Regions from separate parts of the Aeribacillus sp. FSL k6-2211 genome, predicted to be linked through region 3. Evidence: predicted binding sites of a transcription regulator. Region 3 holds the regulator's gene; each other region holds the start of a gene.
The links. The regulator LexA, encoded in region 3, represses DNA repair genes until DNA is damaged. The targets are predictions, from matches to a motif close to CGAACATATGTTCG.
Positions count from the first base shown of each region.

Region 1: NSU19_RS15025 (DNA repair exonuclease) is a predicted target of LexA. The motif match lies at 3,448-3,461, and genes of this name have one in related genera.
Region 2: uvrB (excinuclease ABC subunit UvrB) is a predicted target of LexA. The motif match lies at 2,606-2,619, and genes of this name have one in related genera.

Region 1 is NZ_CP150190.1:3,114,259-3,120,409, reverse strand. Features, by position in the region: gene NSU19_RS15045 (coproporphyrinogen III oxidase) at 1-973, shown strand, start outside; gene NSU19_RS15040 (hypothetical protein) at 1,355-1,549, shown strand; gene NSU19_RS15035 (YhzD family protein) at 1,754-1,939, opposite strand; gene NSU19_RS15030 (IS701 family transposase) at 2,029-3,210, opposite strand; gene NSU19_RS15025 (DNA repair exonuclease) at 3,487-4,725, shown strand; gene NSU19_RS15020 (AAA family ATPase) at 4,739-6,151, shown strand, end outside.
Region 2 is NZ_CP150190.1:791,081-797,231, reverse strand. Features, by position in the region: gene uvrA (excinuclease ABC subunit UvrA) at 1-548, opposite strand, end outside; gene uvrB (excinuclease ABC subunit UvrB) at 555-2,537, opposite strand; gene NSU19_RS03895 (DUF2198 family protein) at 2,663-2,893, opposite strand; gene NSU19_RS03890 (hypothetical protein) at 3,380-3,550, opposite strand; gene NSU19_RS03885 (ROK family protein) at 4,037-4,924, opposite strand; gene NSU19_RS03880 (heavy metal translocating P-type ATPase) at 5,071-6,151, opposite strand, start outside.
Region 3 is NZ_CP150190.1:2,081,147-2,087,297, forward strand. Features, by position in the region: gene tkt (transketolase) at 1-1,040, opposite strand, end outside; gene NSU19_RS10055 (DUF896 domain-containing protein) at 1,115-1,345, opposite strand; gene NSU19_RS10060 (recombinase family protein) at 1,421-2,071, opposite strand; gene yneA (cell division suppressor protein YneA) at 2,090-2,404, opposite strand; gene lexA (transcriptional repressor LexA) at 2,563-3,186, shown strand; gene gdhA (NADP-specific glutamate dehydrogenase) at 3,516-4,895, shown strand; gene NSU19_RS10080 (lysophospholipid acyltransferase family protein) at 5,629-6,151, shown strand, end outside.

The DNA of each region.
Region 1 (6,151 bases), 1.0 Mb from region 3:
TATCGGCATTCCTTTTTGCCCGACAAAATGTGCATATTGTACCTTTCCTGCCTATGCTATTGGTGGCAAGCAAGGAAAAGTTGATTCTTTTCTCGGCGGTCTGCATTATGAAATGAGAATGATCGGCGAATGGTTAAAAGAACGAGGCATCAATATTACGACCGTTTATTACGGCGGAGGGACACCGACAAGCATTACGGCAGAAGAAATGGATATGCTTTATGAAGAAATGTATACATCTTTTCCAAATGTTGATCGCATTCGGGAAATCACAGTAGAAGCCGGCAGGCCGGATACAATTACAAGAGAGAAGCTGAATGTTTTAAAAAAATGGAACATAGACAGAATCAGCATTAATCCTCAATCATATATACAGGAAACATTGAAAGCAATCGGAAGACATCATACAGTTGAGGAGACGATTGAAAAATTTCATTTAGCTAGGGAAATGGGCATCAACAACATCAACATGGATTTAATTATTGGACTGCCGGGGGAAGGGTTAAAAGAATTTGAGTTCACCCTTGAGGAGACAGCCAAATTGATGCCTGAATCATTGACTGTCCACACGCTTTCCTTTAAGCGGGCATCGGAAATGACAAAAAACAAAGAAAAATATAAAGTAGCTGAACGAAGCGAAGTAGAAAAAATGATGAATAAAGCGGTTGAATGGACAAAGGCAAATCATTATGAGCCTTATTATTTGTACCGGCAAAAAAATATTTTAGGAAATTTAGAAAATGTCGGATATTCCCGGAAGGGTTATGAGAGTATATACAATATAATCATCATGGAAGAAATGCAAACGATTATCGGATTAGGCTGCGGGGCATCAAGCAAATTGATCGACCCGGTTTCCCGGGACATCACTCATTTCGCCAATCCGAAAGATCCGAAATCGTATAACGATGGCTTTAAACATTATACAAACGAAAAAATCAAATTGCTAAACGCTCTTTATGGCGAAAATTGATAATTTTACGCTCCACATACGTATCGGGTCGTGTTGAAAGGAGGGCCCGATAGAAAACAAGAGCTTGGGAACGTCGAAAATGGAGAACGATTTCCGTATTTCCCTAAAAACACTTTAGAATAAATTTTAATAGATGAGATCGCGAGACTTAATCATAAAAGCGATTGCGCCATTAGCCTGCAACAAACGTAGCCGGCAGACTTCAGACAAAACATACAAAAGCAAGTAGAGAAATACGAGCTCTTTCTCTACTTGCTTTTATTTTTAGGACTTCTTGCACAGCCTCTGATAAATCTGTTTCATCATGTTAGCCATAATGATTTTTTAAATTAATGGGATGATATTGAAGGGGGCTCTGTGAACAAAATGGGAGATAATAAGATGTTTATCATAATTGGAATAGTCGGTCTTTTAGCTATTACTTTTTCAAATTTAGTTCTTAAATATGATGTCGTCGCGACCATTATTAGCATTGTTGTGATCGGGATTTTAGTAAGCTCCAGAACCAAAATCATCCTAATTTTTGGGAGTCAGTTTTGGAAAGAAAAATGCCCCCCACAAAATGCTGGGGACTAGGAAAAAACTGATTTTAGATGCCCACTACAATTTTTCCACACGGGTAAATGGCTAAAAAGCGTCATATCCATTTAGATATTTTAAATTAGCCTCATAAAATTTTGGGAGCAGGATGAATATAGCGGGCGGCTTATGCCGCGCAGTATTTTTGTTGTGAAAGACTTCCCCTGTCATTGTTTTGTGGACTGTCAATCCTGATAAGTTTTAGCGATGAAATAAAACAAGCCGGCCAGAAGAAGTAACTAAGCGATGCGCGGTATTTAAACATTGATGCTCCTTCAATATTTTTGAACCGATTTCTTTTGCCTCTTGTTCTGAATTTGCTTCAAACTTTTCATTTAAAAGCAGTTCTCCTTTGTTTGTAAACGCAGTTAAAAAATATGTCGGCATTTCAAACATCCTTTTTTAAAAAATATACTGTAGATGAGCAATTTTCATAACAATAATTACCATACCAAAAGAGACAAACAGGGTACCCCTTATGCCACATGGAGCTGTTTTTTGACAACATCAATGGGAATATCTTGCTTCGCTGCATGGTAAATGAACTCGACGAGACTATGCCCTTTCTTCGTTCGGAGAAGATCAAGCCCAGTAGAGAAATCCCGGTTGGACTCGACCATACTGTACACATAAGCGAGTTGCACCAAGATCCAATACCGTTTCACCGCCCGACGATGACGAACACGGTACCCATCGAGCTTCAGCTGGTCTTTCGCTTGTCGAAAAAAGCATTCGATCGACCAACGTTGGGCATAGTAGCGCAAGATCTCTTCATCGCTTAGCTCCCGGTCGGTGCTCAAGACGCAGTGAAGATGTTCGGGTGTCATCGGCTGATCGGCTTTCCAAGCCAACAACACAACGGCATCATCGAGACCTTTCAGCGATCCCTCGTAGCGATACACGCGATAACGCTCTTCTCCCACCGTGACGAGATGGGTGTCGTTCGGTTCGATATAGCGGGCAAACTGTTTGGCTTGGATGGCGATGCCTTTCGGATAGAGAATCCGGTTCGTTTTGAGCATCGCGATGACGTGAAATCCTTTTTTCAGACAGGCTTCCACGAGCGCTTGCGATGGATACCACGAATCCATCAGCACATAAACGGGACGGCGTACATCCAAAGAAGAAAGCATCTCGATCGCGAGTTCCCCCTTGCTTTTCCCAGCCGCCTTGTCGTAGAGGCGGAACGCAAAGGGAAAAGCCTGGGTCATCGTATGAACCATGAGCCAAACAAGAGAATGTCCCCAGATCGACTTTTTCTCTGTGTGAGAATAGTGCCAATCACACCCTTGAATGGCGTGCGTTGCCCGTGACGAAGGCTTGATTTTTTGGCAAATCGTATCATCGATCGAAACAAAAAGGGGTTGATTTTTCTGTTTGGCGATCCGTTCGACACGATGAAGCATCCATTGCTGGAGTTTGCCAAGCAGCGTCTCTTCATCCCAAGGGCTTTTCGTGAAAAAATGGCTGAGTGTCGTTCGATGATTGGGGTGAAAGCTCCAATGATGAAGATCGGTCAACGTTCCAGAAAAGCCTTTCGTGATCATCGCATCCACGATATGAACGAGATGCTTCATGACAGGTTTTGAAAAATAAAGTGCCAACCCCAACATCGTGAAAAACTTGTGGATTCCTTGATGATGTGCTAATCTATTCATGAGACATGAACCTCCTTGTGTGAATGGTTTGTTGGCACATCTATTCTAACCAAGGAATCGGGTTCATGTCTCCTTTTTTGTTTCGATGTAAATTTATGTTAGTGATTTTGCTCATCTACTGAAATATATTTCTTTTTCCTGAAAAAAAATCCTTTCAGCTTTTTTTAAAATTTTTTGGCAGGGGGCCCGGGTACCGGGATGTATTTTTTCACATTAAAATGATATAATATGGAAAAGCAAACGTACGTTCCGGAAACAAGTGGAAAGAGGGAGACTATGACTCGCCGCATAACATTTATACATACGGCAGATTTGCATTTAGATAGTCCGTTCACAGGGCTTGAGCATTTGCCGGAAAGCATCTTTAAAAGAATTCAAGAAAGTACTTTTACGGCATTTGAACGTGTAATTGAACTGGCGGCAAAAGAAAAAGTCGATTTTATACTGATCGCAGGAGATTTGTATGATGACGAAGATCGCAGTTTGAAAGCCCAGTTGAGATTAAAGAAACAGTTTGAACGGCTCAATGAAGAAGGCATCCAAGTTTTTATTATTTTTGGAAATCATGATCATACAGGAGGTAATTGGGTTCATATTCAATGGCCTGAAAACGTTCATATTTTTTCCGATCGTGATGTAGAATGTATACCGTTTGTCCGCGACGGAAAGGTTTTAGCCAACATTTACGGCTACAGCTATCCGACTCGTTCGGTTACAGAAAATATTGTCTATAAATTTCAAAAAAGAAACGAAGCGCCGCTTCATATCGGTCTTCTTCACGGCACCGCGTCAGGGACGGAAGGACATGAGCCGTATTGTCCTTTTACGATTCAAAATTTATTGGAAAAAGATTTTGATTATTGGGCTTTAGGACATATACATAAACGGCAAATTTTACATCATTCCGACCCTCCGATTATTTATCCGGGAAATATCCAAGGCCGCCATAAAAAAGAAACGGGAGAAAAGGGAGTGTATCTTGTAGAATTAGCAGAAGGCGGGAAAAGCTCGTACCGATTTGTGCCGGTATTTGACATACTTTGGAATGAAATCAAGCTCTCTGTAAATGAAATAGCTGCTGTTGGCGAGCTATATGATCATATTCGAGCGGTAAAGGAACAGCAGAGACGAAATGGCTCGGCTCTTTTGACAATTATGCTAGATGGAGCTTCATCATTGTTTTGGGATCTTATGGATCAGGATCATTTGGATGAGCTTGCGCAAATATTGAATGAAGAGGAAGAAGGAAAGAACGAATTCGTTTGGATTGTTTCCATTCAGCATCAAATCGTGCCGAGCGACGACTTTTTCTCCTCCTCTTACATTTCGAAAGATTTTGAACAAATTTTGGATCATTTTCATCAATTTGACGAAGCGATGGAGCCTTTGTATAAAAATCGTTTATTTCGGCGTTTCTTTCAATCTTTCACAGAAAATGAAAAAGAAGAATTGATAAAAGAAGCGAAAACAATGATTTATTATGAGCTGTTTAAGCAAGAATGGAAGCGGTCGTAAAAAAGGTGATAAGATGAAAATAAAAGAACTGCATATTTATGGCTACGGAAAATTTGCAGATAAAAAAATTTCATTTTCGGATCATGGCATACAAGTCATTTACGGTTTAAATGAAGCCGGAAAATCGACGCTGATGTCTTTTATCCATAGCATGCTGTTCGGATTTCCCGTTAAACAGCATCCGGATAAACGGTTCGAACCGAAAGCGGGCGGAAAATACGGCGGGGCATTAATCATCGAATGTGAAAATTTCGGAACAGTAAAAGTGGAGCGCGTAAAAGGGAGAGCCGCAGCGGGGGATGTAACTCTTTATTTCCAGGATGGACGGACAGGAGGGGATAAAGAGCTGGCTGAAATTTTAAAAGGAACCGACAGACCAACATATCAAGCGATTTTTTCCTTTGATTTATTCGGGCTGCAAAAAGTGTATGAGCTGAATCGTGAGAAGCTGGGAAAATATTTATTTTTAACAAGTGTATTCGGATCTGATCAGTTATATCGTTTAGAGGAGAAACTGCAGAGAGAGCAGGAGGATTTGTATAAACCGAACGGACGAAAACCGTTGCTGAACAGATCGTTAAATGAACTGAAGGAGGACTTTGCAGAACTGCAACATGCAAAAGAACAGCAGCGCGCTTACAATTTTTTGATCAAAGAAAGGGACAGCTTAGAGAAGCAGCTGAAGGACTGCCAGAACGAGAAGGTGATGCTGAAAACAGAACGGAAAAAAGTGGAAAAACAAATAGCAGTTCTTCCCCTTTTGGAAAGACGGAAAGAATGCTTGCAGCTGCTAAAAGATTTTCCTGACGGCATTCAATTCCCGGAGGACGGGTTTGTTCGGCTGGAAAAGCTTTCGGCAAGAAGAGACGAAGTTTTAGAACAGCTGGGAAGGGTGCAGGAAAAAGAAAAGGGGATCGAGGATTCCTTATCAGCCTTGAAGATCGACGGCCGTCCAGCTGACGAGACAATATTTGAGGAATTAAAAAGTCAATTTCCCCTCATCCAAAAACAATTAGAAGAACAAAAACTTTTCATTGTTCAACAACAAATGCTGGAAGGACAGATTCATGAGGAGCTCATCTATATTTTCGGCCATCAAGATGAAAATGCTATAAAAAAAATCGACACATCTGTTCGCATGAAGGAAAAAATAAAGGATGCTGCGAAGAAATATGAACAATTATTTCAAAGAAAAAAGCTTCTCGATGAACAATATGAGCGTGCCCAATATTCGCTGGAAGAATGTGAGCGCCGCATAAAAGAATACGAATCTTTTCTGCTTGATCCATCTGAAAGGGAAAGATTAATAGAGGAGCAGTCAGCCATAGAACAAGAAATGGCGCAAACGGCCGACAAACATTATTTAAAAGAGCAGATTGCCCAGTTAAAAGCAAAAATCAATGAAAGAGAAAAAAAGAATCGGGAA
Region 2 (6,151 bases), 1.3 Mb from region 3:
CCGTCAATCCGCACGCGGACAAACCCTTGCTTTTTTATTTCCTCCAATGTTTTCACATGCATTCCTTTTTTTCCAGACACAATAGGAGCAAGAACCTGCAGTCTTGTCCGTTCCGGATACTCCATAATCCGGTCAACCATCTGTTCGATTGTTTGCGAAGAAATTTCTATCCCATGCACCGGACATGTCGGCCGCCCGACACGGGCAAAAAGAAGCCGTAGGTAGTCATAAATTTCTGTCACCGTTCCGACCGTTGAACGCGGATTTCTGCTTGTCGTTTTTTGATCAATCGAAATGGCCGGCGATAAGCCTTCGATCGCATCGACATCAGGTTTATCCATTTGTCCTAAAAATTGGCGGGCATAGGCAGATAAAGACTCCACATATCGCCGCTGTCCCTCTGCATAAATTGTATCAAATGCTAAAGAAGATTTGCCCGATCCCGATAAACCTGTTACAACGACAAGCTTGTCTCTTGGAATCGTGACATCAATGTTTTTTAAATTATGAGCGCGTGCACCTTTTACAACAATTTTATCCATTGCCATATCCAATCATCCTTCCGCTTTCATCTCCAAAATTAGATCGCGCAGTTCAGCAGCTCTTTCGAAATCTAATGCTTTTGCAGCTTCTTTCATTTCTTTTTCCATACGGGCTATCAGTTGTTCTCGATCTTTTTTCGACATTTTGTTCAGCTTCACAGCCTTTTCCGTTTTATATTCTGCTTCCTCTTCCGCTGCATATGTCGCCCTAATTACATCGCGAATATCTTTTTGAATCGTTTTTGGCGTAATGCCATGTTGACGGTTATATTCCTCTTGAATCGCACGACGCCGTTTTGTTTCGTTTATGGCGATTTCCATCGATTTTGTGATTGTATCAGCATACATAATGACATGCCCGTTTGCGTTCCGAGCCGCCCGTCCGATTGTTTGAATAAGAGAACGTTCCGAACGAAGAAATCCTTCTTTATCTGCATCCAAAATTGCAACGAGAGAGACCTCCGGAATATCAAGCCCTTCCCTGAGCAAATTGATCCCGACCAACACTTCATGTTTGCCAAGGCGCAGGTCGCGGATAATTTCAATGCGCTCGAGCGTTTTAATTTCGGAATGGAGATATGTCACCTTAATCCCGATTTCCCGCAAATAATCCGTTAAATCTTCCGCCATTTTTTTCGTTAATGTGGTCACAAGCACCCGCTCATTCCGTTTAACCCGCTTTTGAATTTCGCCGATTAAATCGTCTATTTGCCCTTCAACAGGTCGGACGTCAATGGTTGGATCTAAAAGTCCAGTCGGGCGGATAATCTGTTCAACAACAACCGGCGTATGCTCCAGCTCATACGGCCCAGGGGTGGCAGAAACATAAATGACATGTTTCATATGCTTTTCAAATTCCTCAAATTTTAACGGACGGTTGTCAAGTGCTGAAGGCAAACGGAATCCATGATCGACAAGCACTTGTTTTCTCGCCTGGTCGCCGTTGTACATCCCACGGATTTGCGGAATCGTCACATGCGACTCGTCAATGACGATCAAAAAATCATCTCCAAAATAATCTAAAAGCGTATAAGGAGTCGAACCGGGCGGTCTTAATGTAAGATGACGGGAGTAGTTTTCAATCCCGGAGCAAAAGCCCATCTCCCGCATCATTTCTAAATCATATCTTGTCCGTTGCTCGAGCCGTTGCGCTTCCAAAAGCTTTCCATTCTCCCGCAGTTCATGCAGCCGTTCCTCAAGCTCCTTTTCAATATTAGCAATGGCAATTTTCATTTTTTCTTCTCTTGTCACAAAGTGTGATGCCGGGAAAATCGCTACATGCTCCCGCTCTCCAATAATTTCGCCTGTCAGCGCATCAACTTCACGGATACGGTCGATTTCATCTCCGAAAAATTCCACGCGGATACAATGTTCATCGCGCGAAGCAGGGAAAATTTCCACTACATCCCCGCGCACGCGAAAAGTTCCCCTGCGAAAATCTACATCATTTCTTTCATACTGCACATCCACTAAACGGCGCAGCAAGTCATTGCGCTCGATTTCCATTCCTGTGCGAAGACTAACGACCAGCTCACGATATTCTTCTGGCGAACCTAAACCATATATGCAAGAAACGCTTGCGATAATAATAACATCTTTCCGTTCAAACAATGCAGAGGTGGCCGAATGTCTTAATTTATCAATTTCATCATTAATGCTCGCATCTTTTTCAATATACGTATCTGTTTGCGGAACATACGCTTCCGGCTGATAATAGTCATAATAGCTGACAAAATATTCAACTGCATTGTTCGGGAAAAATTCTTTAAACTCGCTATACAGCTGTCCGGCAAGCGTTTTATTATGGGCAATAACCAGCGTCGGTTTGTTCACTTCTTTAATCACATTGGATATCGTAAACGTTTTGCCAGTTCCAGTTGCACCTAACAATGTCTGATGTTTTTTTCCTTGCCTGATTCCCTCCACCAGCTCTTTGATAGCTTTCGGCTGATCTCCTTGAGGCTGGTAATTTGAAACTAATTCAAACCGATCCATGGAACATCCTCCAATTCAGAAACTTATATTTTATTTTAACATATAATCAGGCTGAATCACCAAAAATACGAACTGACGTTTGATTTTCATAGACAATAAAAACCTGTCAATCGTGTTGAACAGGTTTAAGTAGATGTTTTCTTATCCTTTTTCATGCTTCTGGCAGCGATAAAACCAGCTGCTAAGCTGGCTACATCCAAAATGGCGATATAAATAGTATCCATATGACCTGCAAAATAAGAGGCAATTAATAAACCAGCCGTCAACAATGTCCCAACGACATGACTATATGTAACTCTTGTGAAAAATAAGACAAGCAAAAAAGGGGCGAATGCGGCAAACACAAGCTTGATCATAAAAAAACCTCTTTTCGTCAACGGTTATACATTTATTATATTGAAGCCCTCAAAAAGCTTTCAAGCAAAACCACAAAAGAGAAGGGAAAAATAAGCCAATGCAAAGAATAAAAAATGATGCGATGTATAGCGGTCAGAAAACCTAGGATACAGGGGAAATAGTTGAAATCGATGAAGTCAAAATAAACGGCTTTATGATTATATTTAAATGCAATAATGAAGCTCATAGGCTAAAAAATTCGCCTTTATAAAAGCAACTTTTATACTATATTTACTTTTTTCTTACGGTCACCCCCTAAGACTACCCTAAGCATATAAAAAAGCATCCAATAGCCGCCTTTTTTCACTATTGGATACTCTTTCTTAATCTTGAGATAGATAAAACAAATGATCTAAATTTACATATGAAATATCGTATTCAGAATTTACTGCATGTAATATTTTTTGATAATCTTCCACCTTAAGATCTAGTGGTAGATTTTCAAACTATTCTCCATTTACATGAAAATCCAGTATTAATGCACAAAAATCTTTACCATCAACTAAATCCATTGCAAACTCTCTAAAAATATCTGCATCTTCTTCATTTAACTGTTCATCTGACAATACATAGATTTTTATTACATTTTGAAATTGTTGAATATCCTCTTCATTCATGTATTTATAAAGGTCTTCTTAATCCCCGATAATAAGATATCCCATAGACATACTGTTTTTAAATAATAAATAAATTTCTAAATCCCTAAGTCTAATTTGTCTTTTTTAAGATATATAATTTAATTGATTCTCCCTCTAAATGTAGAGATGTTTAATAATTGTTTAAAGATTAAAAAATATTTTTCAATATTCGTTTTGTTTCAGCATATACATTGCAATACTCCTGAACTCCACTTATCAAAAAATGAATGCTTCCAGCCACCTAAACTTAATCATCTCAGCTGTAACATAAAGAGCTGTTAGGTCACCGAGCAATATCTTGGATCAATTCTCTTTAGCATTAGTTTTAGCTTTATCTAATTCTTTTTGGTTCTTAACTGCATTCTTGAAAGTTTCCTTTTCTTGTACACATTTTTTGTATGCCTGATTTTATTTTATGGCTTGGGTTATCTGTAACGATTATTTGCCGATAAATGTTCTTGAGCTTTATTTTTGATTATTCTCCAAAAACGCCTCATATGCTAAACCGATTGCTCCGCAAAGTCCCGCATTATCCCCTAATCCGGGCGGAACAATATAATCTGCAATGTTTTCTAGCACCACTTCATGGCGAACATAACCGTTTAATAAAGCTTGAACATTTTGATGTATAAGGGGGAACAATTGCTTTTGTTTGGCGACTCCGCCGCCAATTATTATTTTTTTAGGCGATAAAACGAGTATAAGGTTGGCAATTCCTTGTGCAATATAGTACGCTTCCAAATCCCATACTTTCTCATTTTTTTCTAATTCTTGCCCCTTTTTTCCCCAGCGTTTTTCTATTGCTGGACCGGATGCCATTCCTTCCAAGCAATCTTTGTGATACGGACAATTGCCGGCAAACGAATCTTCAGGATGGCGCCGAACAAGCATATGCCCCATTTCCGGATGGATTAGCCCGTGTACTAGATGTCCTTCAGAGATGGCACTGACTCCGATCCCGGTACCGATCGTCATATAAATGCAGCTATTCAGACCTTTCGCAGCCCCCCATTTCATTTCCCCCAGCGCTGCTGCATTGACGTCGGTATCAAAGCCAATTGGAATAGGGAATTCTTTTTTTATCGTTCCGACAAGATTTATATTCGCCCACTGTAGCTTCGGAGTAGATGTTATGTATCCGAATGTTTCGCTTGTGCGATCTAAATCAATCGGACCGAATGAGCCAATTCCAAGCGCTTTAATATCTTTATCCCGAAAAAATTTGACCACTTGTTCAAGTACTTCATCAGGCGTTGTCGTCGGAAAAGAAGTCCGCTCGATGATATTTCCGTTTTCATCTCCAATTCCACAGACAAATTTTGTTCCGCCCGCTTCAATTGCACCTAAAAGCATGCACAATTCCTCCCATGATTTTGTCCATAATGTTATGTCCAATTTTTCATTAGCGGCAGGTTGTCAAATTAATAAGATTATAATAAATGTCATATGTTTATGGAAGAGAAATATTAAAAAATGCAAGAAAAAAAGGCGATCAGCCATTAGCTGAAAGCCTCATTTAGAAGTTTTTTATTTCGTTCCCATAAAATCGTTAAACTAATGAGGGTCACTAAAACAGTCGCCCCCATATCAGACAGAATGGCTATCCAAAGCGTAAGCCAGCCTGGAATCGTCAGCAGCAGTGCAGCGGCTTTTAAACCTAGAGCAATCCCGATGTTTAACTTGATGATTCTATTAACTTTTTTGGCGGTTGAAATAGCTTCAGGCAGCTTTCCTAAATGATCTTGCATTAAAACGATATCAGCCGTTTCAATTGCGCTGTCTGTTCCTTTTCCCATTGCAATGCCTAAATCAGCAGCTGCGAGCGCAGGCGCATCATTAATACCATCTCCGATCATTGCCGTTTTTCCTGAGAGAGACAGCTCTTTTACCTTTTCCACCTTTTCTTCCGGCAGAAGGTTTGCAAAATATTCACTTAAACCAACCTTTTTCGCCACTTTTTCAGCAGTTTTTTCGTGGTCTCCTGTCAACATGACAGTTCTCTTCACACCTGTTCGGTGAAGCATGCGGATCACCTGGCTGCTTTCCTGTCGAATTTCATCCGCTATACCGACCATACCGAGAACGTTTTTGTCATCTGAAACCAAAACGATTGTTAGTCCTTCCTGTTTAAAGGCCTTTATGTCTTCCTTTACATTTTCGCTGAGCGAAAGATGTTGAATCGTTTTTTCATTGCCGACACGGTATTCCTTCCCGTCTATCTCCGCTTTTATTCCCTCACCTGATGTTGCAACAACGGAGTGAGCCTCCAAAAGGGAAACGTTTAACTCATCTATTTTTTTCATAATGGCTTTAGCGATCGGATGAGTAGAGGATTTTTCAATTGATCCGATGATGCTCCAAAAAGAAGGATCATATTCTACAAACTTCTCTACATAGGGCTCCCCTTTTGTCAGTGTTCCTGTTTTATCAAAAGCTATTATTCCAATTTTCCCTAATTGCTCTAAATAAACCCCGCCTTTTACAAGAATGCCTTTGCGTGCATTTCTCGTGATTCCTGAAACGATAGCAATGGGAGAGGATAAAACTAATGCACATGGACAGCCGACAATTAACACTGCC
Region 3 (6,151 bases):
GGTAAAGATTGATCCCAATTTTCTGGCAATTCACCATTGATTGCTGCCTTTAACTCTTTTGCAAGTTCAGGATATTCTTTCTCATACTTTTCAAACAAATTATTCCATTCAATTTCTTTCTGCTTTCCACGTTCTTTTACATTTTTCTCAAAATGCTCATAAACTTCTGCTGGAACATAGAAATCTTCTTCAAATGTCCATGCATAGGCTTCTTTTGTCAATTTTGCCTCTTCTGGACCTAACGGCGAACCATGAACGGAAGAAGTGCCTGCTTTATTCGGCGAACCATATCCGATTGTTGTTTTTACTTCAATTAATGTCGGTCGTTGTTCATCCAATTTGGCTTCTTCAATGGCTTTCGAAATCTCTTCAATGTTGTTGCCGTCCTCAACGCGCAGCACTTGCCAGCCCATAGATTTAAAGCGCTCTTCTACATTTTCTGAGAATGATTTATTTAAATCCCCATCTAGGGAAATATCATTCGAATCATAAAGAACAATTAATCGTCCAAGCTTCAAGTGACCAGCTAAGGAAGCTGCTTCAGAGGAAATCCCTTCCATTAAGTCACCGTCACCGCATATGACGTATGTGTAATGATCAACAATATTGTATCCTTCTTTATTGTATGTAGCTGCTAAATGACGTTCTGCCATCGCCATTCCAACGGCCATTGCTATTCCTTGGCCTAATGGTCCAGTTGTTGCGTCAACGCCAGGTGTATGTCCGTATTCAGGATGTCCAGGTGTTTTGCTTCCCCATTGACGAAACGATTTAATATCATCCATGGAAAGATCATAACCCGATAAATGAAGCAAGCTGTAAAGCAGCATCGAACCATGTCCGGCAGATAAAACAAAGCGATCTCGATTAAACCAATTAGGGTTTTCAGGGTTAATGTTCATAAATTTCGTCCACAGCGCATAAGCCATTGGTGCGGCGCCCATTGGCATTCCAGGATGTCCGGAATTCGCCTTTTCAATCGCGTCAATGGATAATGTTCGAATCGTCATGATGGATAAATCTTGAATGGAATGAGTCACCATTATCATCCTCTCATCTGTATTTTCAGTTTATAATCTTATCTTTATTGTTGCAATAAGGCAACACCCATCCGTTAATGCAGCCTTTTATTTTTAAATTTTTTCAATTTTTCCGGTGTAACATCATTACCTTTCGGATCAATCACTGTAACATTTTTTAAGGTGTTTTGAAAATCCCGACGAAACGACTCTAAATATTCCTGCCTTAATTGCTGCTGCTCTAGCTTTTCCTCTTGCGTCAATCCTTCTGACTTAGACTTTTTAGATAGTTCATTAATACGGTTAAGTTTTTCTTTTGAAATCATAAGCTGAACCCCTTGTATATTTTTGCCGCGCTCTTTTATCATACTAAATGCAACCACTAATGACAACAATTATTGCTATGATTCGCCTTTTTCTGACAAAAATTGTTGATATCTGCGATGAACAGTAGCTTTTGAAACATCATAGCCGAATCCTCTTAATGTTGCCGCTATTTCTGAAAATGTCAGGCCGTTTTTCCGCAATCGGTCAATCTCCTCGATCGGAACTTCTTTTCGCTCTCTTTTATAGGAAGAATTTCTATTCTTTAAATTTTTTTCAGGCCTGTACCCATTTTGTATAGCTCTCAACATTCCCCGCTTTATTTTCAAATTATGAATTTTTCGTTGATATTCTTCCACAATTCCTATAATTTCAAGCACCATCGTGTCTGATTCAGACAGTTCCATCTCCCCGCGATGGGCAGCGGTGAAAATTTTCACGCCTTGTTTCAAAATGGAATGGACAATGGCGATTTTGGCATTTCCTCTGCCAATTCTTGTTTCATCCTGTATTAATACCGCTTCAATTTCTTTCTCCTCAATCAATTCCAGCAGTTGAAAAACCCCTTCACGATCAACATCATACCCGCTCGCTTTTTCTTCTATCACTTCAACAACTTCCATACCGTTTTCAGCTGCGAGCTTTAACAGCTCGTCTTTTTGTCTTTTCAAAGATGTTTCCTGCTCTGCCTTTTCAGTGCTGACTCTTGCATAAACGACTGCTCTCATGTTAAATGCTCCTTGCGGTTATTCTTTGTTTGCCAAATATTCAGCATTGTAGTATTTATTTTTTTCAATCGGAATGACGATTGTTTCCCCCGGTTTTACAACAAGGCTTTGGAGATTGTTTCGCTCCTGAACCCATTTTACAAACTCTGAATGAGACATATTGTCATATTCTTTATATTCATCAGCGATTTTCCACAAACTGTCCCCTTCCTTCACTTGAACCTCCATATAATGATCGAGCTCTTCCCTTTCTCCAGTATACGAAATCGCCAAAACTGCCGCCATGATGACAAGGAAAAAAGAAACGATGTAAGACCATGATAATTTATCCATTAAGAACCGCCCCCTGAAACAGAATATTTGTTCGGTTTTTGTTTTTAAGTATAAAAGGGAACACATGTTTCTGTCAAGCAAATATTCGAACTTACGTTTGCTTTTTTGGAAAAATCATGCTATAATCGACACAAATTGATATGACTGAGGTGCTTGACATGTCAACAAAATTATCTAAGAGACAACAAGATATTTTGAACTTCATTAAGGAGGAAGTAAAAAAGAAAGGATACCCTCCCTCTGTAAGAGAAATCGGCGAAGCGGTCGGTCTTGCCTCCAGTTCAACTGTTCACGGGCATTTAGCAAAGCTTGAGAGCAAAGGACTGATTAGAAGAGACCCCACAAAGCCGAGAGCCATTGAAATTTTGGACGATGATGGCAGCCACCTTCTAACAAACAATGTGATCAACGTGCCGGTCATCGGAAAAGTGACGGCTGGTATTCCGATCACTGCCGTTGAAAACATCGAAGAATATTTTCCGCTTCCGAATCATATTGCATCAGGTGATGATCAACTTTTCATGCTTGAAGTAGTCGGAGAAAGCATGATCGAAGCAGGCATTCTGGACGGAGATTTAGTTATTGTCAGACAACAGCAAACAGCCAATAACGGCGACATCGTTGTCGCGCTCACAGACGACAATGAAGCGACCGTAAAAAGGTTTTTCAAAGAAAAAGACTTTATACGGCTTCAGCCGGAAAACCCAACAATGGAACCGATTATTTTAAAAAATGTGACAATACTCGGAAAAGTGATCGGGCTATACCGTTCCATACACTGAATATTCGATGTCTCAAAACAGGTGAGGCATCCTTTTTCTTTTTATAAAATTTTCAACATTCCCTCTCTTAGCGATGTTAAATTTTTAAAAATGTTTTCTAATCAATATGTATGCAGACAAGCTAGATTCAATGAAACAAATTTCAGGCGCCTTCTCCGTGCCTGCATGCAAAGCTATTATGCAACAATTCTCAACAGTCATTGTTTTTTGATTTATTTTGTTGTAGAATTTTTTATTGTAGATTTCGCTTCCTTAGCCAGTGCCGGGATGATTTACTGAATTGTTTGAATTCTTCTAACTGCTTAAATTTTAGGTATAGGAGAGGTGCTATGAATCAATTACTTATGAAACAAAGTGAACTGGAAAATGCAAAGCAATATGTCAATGAAGTATTTCAATCCGTGCAAGAAAAAAATCCGAATGAGCCTGAGTTTCTTCAAGCTGTAAAAGAAATATTTGACTCGCTTGTGCCTGTATTTGCTCAACATCCTACATATATAAAGCACGGAATACTTGAAAGAATTGTTGAGCCGGAAAGATTGATCATTTTTCGCGTTCCATGGGTGGATGACGAAGGAAAAGTGCGTGTAAACCGCGGATTTAGAGTGCAATATAATAGTGCAATTGGGCCATATAAAGGAGGCTTGCGCTTTCACCCGACCGTCAACGCCAGCATTATTAAATTTTTAGGATTTGAACAAATCTTCAAAAATTCATTGACTGGGCAGCCGATCGGCGGAGGAAAAGGCGGATCTGATTTTGATCCGAAAGGTAAATCAGATGGGGAAATTATGAGATTTACACAAAGCTTTATGACAGAGCTTTACAAACATATTGGACCAGATATTGACGTTCCTGCCGGTGATATTGGAGTTGGCGCAAGAGAGATCGGATACTTGTTTGGCCAATATAAAAGAATACGCGGCGGATTTGAAGCTGGGGTGTTAACCGGAAAAGGCATTGGGTACGGCGGAAGCTTAGCGAGAACCGAAGCGACAGGTTATGGAACTGTTTATTTTGTTGAAGAAATGCTTAATGACCATGGATTAAGCTTCAAAGGAAGCACAGTTGTTGTCTCTGGTTCTGGGAACGTTGCCATATATGCGATTGAAAAAGCAACACAATTAGGTGCAAAAGTTGTCGCATGCAGCGACTCTGATGGCTACATTTTTGATAAAAATGGAATTAATCTTGAAACGGTTAGAAGGTTAAAAGAAGTTGAAAGAAAAAGAATTAAAGAATATGTAAATGAACATCCTCATGCAGAATATTATGAAGGCTGTTCCGGAATTTGGTCCATTCCATGCGATATTGCCCTCCCATGCGCTACTCAAAATGAAATCGATAAAAAAGCAGCTGAACTCCTTGTTTCCAACGGACTCAAAGCTGTTGGAGAAGGCGCCAACATGCCGTCTACATTAGAAGCGATCGACGTGTTTTTATCAAACAATATTCTTTTTGGACCTGCAAAAGCTGCTAACGCAGGCGGAGTTGCTGTTTCAGCATTAGAAATGGCTCAAAACAGCGCAAGATTGTCTTGGAGCTTTGAAGATGTCGACGCAAAATTACGTGATATCATGAAGAACATTTACCGAAATTGCGTCAACGCTGCAAATGAATACGGCTGCTCCGGAAATCTTGTCGTCGGCGCTAACATTGCAGGATTTAAAAAAGTCGCTGATGCAATGGTAGAACAAGGAGTCATTTAAAAGATAGAAAAATGGTCATTTCCATCATTTATTCTTTATAGTGAGTAAACATATATGATAATCGCTAAAGCTTTACCTAACCTGCTTTGGCGATTCATCATGCTCACTATAATACCCCATCTTAACTTGAGTGAATAGAAATTGACATCACACCGATCCAAATTCACTCTTCTTTATTTCCACGATTGGATCAAATTTTTCTCTATCAGTGTATCCCATTCAATGAGAGAATTGAAGTTTTATGTCAGATTATCTTACATATTTTTTTACGCTGATGCCTGGACTGATTGTCTCTTGCTTTTTAATTAAAAAAGACAGATTGCGCTGATGTTCGTTTTTCTGCTTCTTCTCTTCTTTACTCTCAATATTTTGTATCATTAAGTATAAAATTTATAGAAACAAAGTAACTGCTATTAAAATTGATTTTTCCAATTAAAACATTTTATTATTGATGTGGTTGCCCCTTTTATCCAGCGCCAACAACCTTCAGCACAAATACTTGTTCATCTAAAAAACACCGAATACGACCCGCCCTTCCTCCAAATGAAACGGCGGTATTTTCACTGACTGACTTTGGATAAGACGATTCGTTGACGATGTACTACCGACTTTACATGCATCACGTAAAAATGCTAAACTGAACGCAGACAAAATCGACATGCGCCCTAACCGAAAATACAGATCTTTTGCAACGCAAACATATTTCTGGAAGTCATTCGGGGGGGGGAACAAAATGATTTATCATTTAGCAGGAAAACTTGCAATATTGATCATTAAAATTTTTAGTTTGCTAGAAGTCAAAGGCAAGCAGCATATTCCGGCAGACCATCGTTTTATTGTTACATGCTCTCATCGCAGCTGGGTAGATGTAGTCTTGCTCGCCGCAGCACTTTTTCCAATTCATGTCCATTATATGGCCAAAAAAGAATTGTTTCAGAACACGCTCATAGGTTGGTTTTTGAAAAAGATGCATGCTTTTCCAGTTAATCGTGAAAATCCTGGACCGAGCGCACTAAAAATTCCTTTGAAACTGTTAAAAGAAAATAAAGTTGTTGGAATTTTCCCGAGCGGCACAAGAACAGACGAGGAAGTTCCTTTAAAAAGAGGCGCGGTTACAATTGCGATGAAAGCCGGCGTTCCCATATTGCCTGCAACCTATCATGGTCCAAAAAGTTTAAAAGATTTTTTTGCCGGGAAAAAAGCTGTCGTTGCATTTGGCGAACCAATCTATTTAGAGAAAAATGCAAATCAAATTG